Regions from separate parts of the Paenibacillus sp. LRG-1 genome, predicted to be linked through region 2. Evidence: predicted binding sites of a transcription regulator. Region 2 holds the regulator's gene; the other holds the start of a gene.
The links. The regulator Rex, encoded in region 2, represses fermentation and respiration genes when NADH is low (regulators of the CRP and FNR family bind a similar motif). The targets are predictions, from matches to a motif close to TTGTGAAATATTTCACAA.
Positions count from the first base shown of each region.

Region 1: a site for Rex is predicted at 2,200-2,217, ahead of adhE (bifunctional acetaldehyde-CoA/alcohol dehydrogenase). Genes of this name have one in related genera too.

Region 1 covers NZ_CM170126.1:3,706,072-3,709,496, forward strand. The annotation lists gene adhE (bifunctional acetaldehyde-CoA/alcohol dehydrogenase) at 1-2,124, opposite strand, end outside; gene ACUUJN_RS16515 (Crp/Fnr family transcriptional regulator) at 2,383-3,099, shown strand; gene ACUUJN_RS16520 (DODA-type extradiol aromatic ring-opening family dioxygenase) at 3,239-3,425, opposite strand, start outside.
Region 2 covers NZ_CM170126.1:3,544,412-3,547,836, reverse strand. The annotation lists gene dinG (ATP-dependent DNA helicase DinG) at 1-1,067, shown strand, start outside; gene ACUUJN_RS15685 (redox-sensing transcriptional repressor Rex) at 1,112-1,765, shown strand; gene ACUUJN_RS15680 (amidohydrolase) at 1,752-3,053, shown strand; gene ACUUJN_RS15675 (cell wall elongation regulator TseB-like domain-containing protein) at 3,091-3,425, shown strand, end outside.

The DNA of each region.
Region 1 (3,425 bases), 160 kb from region 2:
CATTTTTTCACGAGCCAGCTTATCACCGATCAGAGCCGATTGTTCTAGGTATTGGAATACCAATTGAATGGCTTTAATTGCCAGACCATCTGTGTAATCATTAGCCATTACGGACACGTAAGCCTCGATAGCATGTGTCAGAACGTCCATACCTGTGTCCGCTACAGCTGTTTTAGGCAGCGAATATACAAACACTGGGTCAATAATTGCCACATCAGGAGTCAACTCATAGTCAGCCAGCGGGTACTTCGTGTTACCCAGGTTTTTGTCCGTAATTACTGCAAACGATGTAACTTCGGAACCTGTACCCGAGGTTGTAGGGATAGCTACAAATTGTGCTTTTTGGCCCAGACGTGGGTACTTGTAAATCCGTTTACGGATATCCATGAATTTTTGTTTTAAGTTATTGAAATCAGTATCTGGATATTCATAGAACATCCACATGCCTTTAGCCGCATCCATTGGCGAACCGCCGCCCAGTGCGATGATGCAATCCGGTTGGAAACGTCTCATCATTTCTGTACCACGTTCTACCGTAACTGTCGATGGATCTGGCTCTACTTCAGAGAACACTTCGATAGCTACCGGTGTTTGGCGTTGATGCAGATAATGAATAACACGATCCACATATCCCAGTTTTACCATCATAGGGTCCGTGATAATGGCTACACGTGTGATATCAGGCATTTTAGCAAGATACTGTGTCGAATTTTTTTCAAAATAGATTTTGGAAGGTACTTTGAACCATTGCATATTCACCGTCCGTTTCGCCACCCTTTTCACATTAATCAAATTGACTGCCGATACGTTCGACGAAGTCGAGTTACGACCGTACGAACCGCAACCGAGTGTCAACGAAGGAAGATTGGTGTTGTAAATGTCGCCAATCGCACCATGTGTGGAAGGTGCATTTACAATGATACGTCCTGTTTGCAGACGGTTTGCGAAGCGAGCGATAACGTCCTCATCGTTCGAATGAATAGCGGACGAGTGGCCCATGCCCCCGAATTCCACGACTTCAGCAGCGCGTTGAATACCTTGTTCCGCATTTTTCACTTTATAGCAAGCCAATACAGGACTCAATTTTTCCGCAGACAATGGGAATTTTGTTCCTACCCCTTCAATCTCAGCGACCAAAATTTTAGTTCCTGCTGGTACTGTGATACCACTCATTTCAGCAATTTTCACAGCAGACTGCCCGACGATTGCTGGGTTCACTGCACATTTCTCGACATTCATAGCTCCTTGAGTGAGCTTAGCTGCTTCTTCTTTATTTACAAAATAGCAGCCGTTAGCGATCATCAATTTTTTCACTTGTTCGAAGATTGGCTCTTCGATAATAACCGCTTGCTCGGAAGCACAAATCATACCGTTGTCAAAAGATTTAGAGAGGATAAGATCGTTCACGGCCTGCTTGATGTCTGCTGTTTTTTCAATAAAGCAAGGCACGTTACCTGGGCCTACACCCAGAGCAGGTTTACCGCAGCTATATGCCGCCTTAACCATGCCTGATCCACCAGTTGCCAGAATCAGAGCCACATCCGGGTGATTCATGAGTGAATTTGTCTTATCCATCGATGGAGCTTCAATCCATTGAATACAATCAGCTGGAGCACCATGTTTGACGGCTGCTTCGAGCAAGACGCGGGCTGCTTCCGCACTACACGATTGAGCAGATGGATGGAAACCGAAAATGATTGGGTTACGTGTTTTAATGGCAATCAACGCTTTGAACATCGTAGTCGAAGTCGGGTTTGTCACTGGAGTGATCCCCATGATAATGCCGACTGGCTCTGCTATCTTTTGAAAACTGTCAAAATCATTGTCTTCAATGACACCGACGGTTTTTTCATTTTTGATACTATGATAGACATATTCTGTTGCAAACATGTTTTTGGTGATTTTGTCCTCGTACACACCGCGTCCTGTTTCTTCAACAGCCAACTTCGCCAGGTACATGTGTTTATCCATCCCTGCGAGTGCCATAGCTTGTACGATTTCGTCAATCTGTTCCTGATTCATACTCATGAAAGCTTGCTGTGCCCGGTTCCCCCGGTCAATCAGCGTTTGAATATACTGCTCTGCGCTTTGCTCTTTTTGGATAACCTCGTTTTTAACAGCCATTTCCCTCATCCTCCTGTTATCTCGTGTACTATCTCTTGTTCACGCACTGATCGTAACACAGCTTTTCAAGATATATTGTGATTTTTTTCACAATCTATTTAAAATTTTATTTTATGAAGTGAATTAAATCACAAAGTTTGGAATTCTGCCACTTTTACCCCCTCTTCTTGCCCCAAAAACGCATTGCGCAGGTATATAATGAATTTGAATTGATCAAGTTGCAGATAAAAAACATAGGATACAAAGGGGAAATGGACGATGAGAAACCCTACAAATGTAATGGAAGCCCGCGGCAACACCTGTTGCTTCTCGGAGGCCAGCTTCAACCGGTTGCAAGTGATGATGAAAGATCGAGTTATGCCAGAAAGCTCGCATCTGTTCTGGGAAGGAGATACAGCGGATAAGCTGTTTTATATTAAGCGCGGACGCGTGAAAGTAACCAAAACAACGGATGAGGGTAAGGAACTTATTCTATATATGTATCAAAGCGGCGATCTTGTTGGTCAAGCCGATCCATTTTTCGGTACTAAGCATTCCTTTTCTGCTGAGGTTCTGGAAGACAGTGATATTGGCGTAATCGATCATACAGATCTGGAGCTACTTATTTGCCAGCATTGTGATTTTGCGATTGACTTTATGAAATGGATGGGTTCGCATCATCGCATTACTCAGACTAAGTTCCGCGATTTGATGATGTACGGCAAGCCTGGCGCTTTATGTTCAACACTCATCCGTCTATGCAATACCTATGGTGAGCCTCACGGCGAACATATCCTGATTCATAAAAAAATTACTCATACTGACTTATCAAATATGATCGGTGCGACTCGGGAAAGCGTAAACCGGATGCTTAGTGATCTACGTAAGAAAAATGCAGTTGAATATGATAATGGCATGATTGTTGTCAAGGATTTGGAAATGCTGCAAGGCGTATGTCATTGTGAATTGTGCCCTCGTGAGATTTGCCGCATATAATAAATCGTTTTTTATGTAAAAGGGAGTGTTATAAGCCATTATAGCTTATAACACTCCCTAATTTATTTCCACTCCTCTACTTATACAGAAGCAGTTGCGAAGCATTTTAACACTAGTCCTTCTTCTGGCAACACACTTTTTAAAACTGTAAGCATAGATAACTTAAATTCCCCATCTCATAGCTTCTATGGATGACCTTGGCTTTGTTTGCAGGATTGCCACTCCCCATTGCAATAAACAACGGTACAAAGTGCTCTGCTCTTGGTACGGCCTGGCGAGCATACGGTGCTTCGCTTTCATAGTGATCCAAAGCCTCTATATCTCTA
Region 2 (3,425 bases):
AGGGCGACAAGCTGATGCTGGACGTCAAGGAAGAACATGACGATTATGCGGCAGATAGCCTTATTACAGATATCACGGGTCTGCTCAAGGATTTGGCGGGAATCCGAGAAAATTTGCGCTTTTTTATCCGACTCGATGATGAAACAACCGTATACTGGCTCGAAGCGAGTGGGCAATTCCGTAGTAAATCATTGCAATTTTATGCGGTGCCCGTCGATGTGAGCCGCCAGTTGAAAGAAATGTTTTTTGACAAAAAAAGAAGCATTATTCTGACGTCTGCTACCTTATCGGTAGATAAGTCGTTTCAGTACATGATCGATCAGCTCGGCTTGCAGGAGGCCGCAGATCAAGAGCGGCTGATGACTTCGCAGCTCCCGTCACCCTTTAATTACAGGGATCAGGTGTTGCTGGTCATTCCACGGGATTTCCCAAGCGTGAAGGGCAGTGTAGGAGATGCACACTTTGTAGATATGCTCGTTAGCTCTCTAGGAGCGACTGCTCAGGCGACGCGGGGGAGAATGCTCGTTCTGTTTACTTCCTATCGGATGCTCCGGCAAGTGTATGAGCCGCTCAAAGAGGCCTTAGCATCCAGCGAAATTACTGTGCTGGGACAAGGTGTGGACAGTGGGAGTCGCAGCAAGCTAACCCGCCGTTTTCAGGAAGCCAAAGCTTCTGTATTGCTGGGAACCAGCAGCTTCTGGGAAGGCGTCGATATTCCAGGAAAGGCTCTGACTTGTCTGGCCATTGTTCGCTTGCCGTTTCAACCGCCGAATCACCCGTTGCTGGAGGCAAAAAGCGAGCTGCTTCAGCAGCAGAAGAAGAATCCATTTATGAAGCTGTCTGTACCACAAGCGGTCATTCGCTTCAAACAGGGATTTGGTCGGTTAGTACGTACAGCGAGCGACCACGGGGTCGTTATCGTTTACGATACGCGTGTGATCGAATCCTATTACGGAAAGCACTTTTTGTACTCGTTACCGGGACCAAAAATGGAGCATATGCCATCGGAGCAAATGGTGCCCCGCATCGCCGAATGGCTCCAATCCGCCCCGGAGACAGAGGCATAACGGACGGACACTAAGTATGTTCGTTACAATTAGGGGGAGCAAGTATGAAATCAGATAAAATTTCAGAGGCTGTCGTACGGAGGTTACCCGTATATTTACGTTATCTGAATGCACTTCACAAACGGGAGGTGGCTACGGTCTCTTCTCAAGAGTTGGGACAGAGGCTAGATTTGAACCCGGCCCAAATCCGTAAAGATCTCGCCTATTTTGGAGATTTTGGTCGGAAGGGTATCGGTTATGATGTTTCTTATCTAATTGAGAAAATACGCCATATCCTGAAAATCGACCAGCAAATTAATGTCGTATTGGTCGGTGCGGGTAATCTGGGGCAAGCCCTTTCGAATTATAACGCTTATTTAAAAGACAATATGAAGATTGTCGCAGTATTTGATGCGTTTCCGGATAAGGTAGGGACCAAGATCAATACATTGGTCGTTCAACCGATGGATGAACTGGAAGCGACTGTGAAAGAAAAAAACATTCGAATCGGGATTATTACCGTACCTGATTTTGAAGCACAGCACGTGGCTGACAGGCTTATTGAGAGCGGAATTGGAGCGATCCTGAACTTTGCACCGACTACTCTCAAGGCACCGGCCAACATTCGGATTCATGCCACAGACTTTACAACTGATTTGCTTAGCCTCGCTTATTATTTGGAGGACGGAAAGGAAGAAACACAATATGACAGTGAATAAATGGATGATTAAAAACGGCTCTTTTGCCGTAAATGGATCAGAAGCTGGGGTAGTCCATGGTTTTATGATTGTGGAGGATAGCCGTATTACTTATATTGGCGAGACTTTGCCTGCGGGTGAGGAAGAGACGGAAGCGATCGATGGTAAGGGGCTATTGTTTTTACCTGGTCTGATTAATACTCATGGTCATGCGGCGATGTCTCTGCTGCGTGGGCATGGAGATGACTTGGCACTTCAAGTATGGCTTCAGGAGAAAATGTGGCCTATGGAAGCCAAGTTTACATCTACGGACGTGTACTGGGGTACGTCCTTGTCTGTGCTGGAAATGCTGAAAGGTGGAACAACGACCTTCCTGGATATGTACGATCATATGGATGAGGTGGCTCGTGTAGCTGAAGAGTCAGGTATTCGTGCAAGTCTGATGCGTGGAGCAATTGGACTATGCTCGGAAGAAGAACAGCGAATCAAGCTGGCTGAGGCCGTGACTTTTGCGCGTAACTGGCATGGTAAAGCAGACGGGCGTATTACAACGATGATGTCTCCGCACGCGCCATACACATGTCCACCTGCGTTTATTGAAAAATTCGTACAAGCTGCGCATGATCTGGACTTGCCACTGCATACGCACATGTCTGAGACGATCGCCGAAGTGGAGCAAAACATACGCGACTACGGTTTGCGTCCAGTTGCACATTTGGATAAGCTTGGCTTTTTCTCCCGTCCTTCGCTTGTTGCCCATGGCGTTCATTTGAACGACGAAGAAATAGCTTTACTGGCTGAAAGTGGTGTAGCGGTTTCGCACAATCCTGGTAGCAACTTGAAGCTGGCAAGTGGTGTGGCCAGAGTGCCTGAATTGCTGCGTGCAGGGGTTACTGTTTCTCTCGGAACGGATGGTCCTGCCAGCAATAATAACCTGGATATGTTCGAGGAAATGCGTCTGGCGGCACTTATTCACAAGGGTGTATCCGGTGACCCTACGGCAGTTCCTGCAAGTGAAGCGCTGCGTCTTGCAACAGAATACGGTGCAAAGTCGATTGGTTTAAAAGAAGTAGGAGCGTTGGCAGCGGGCAACAAGGCTGACTTTATCGCGTTGGATCTGAATCAGGCACATTTCTTGCCGCGTACAGATCTTATTTCCCATGCGGTATACTCTGCAAGCGCCAAGGACGTGGCTCATGTGTGGGTAGACGGTCGCCAGGTTGTGAAAAACGGCGAATGCCTGACTATGGACGAGGAACGTATCAAACATGAGGCACAAGCCGCCTTTGAAGGGCTGCTGTCGCGCTAATTTAGGTGTCACATCCCCTTAGAGAGGAAGCACGGGTTTGAAAAATAAGAAAAAGTGGATAGCGGTCGCCATTTTGGCCGTGATACTGATCCTGATCAGCATTTTCTGGTATTATTCCTATGTTACTCAAGACCAGGTGGCTGAGGAAAATGCTGCTATCATTAAGGCCAAGCAATCAGGTGGTCTGGTTAGCACGACTCAAACATGGAAGTCTGTGTGGGATCAGGTATACTGGGTGGTTCAAGGGAAAAATGCACAGAATGAAAATATAATGGTGTGGGTTCCTTTTCAAAAAGTGGAAGGACAACCTAACGTACCTGCCGCAGATAATAGCGGTGTTCACACCGAGTTGCTGAAGAACGGAGTCGATGA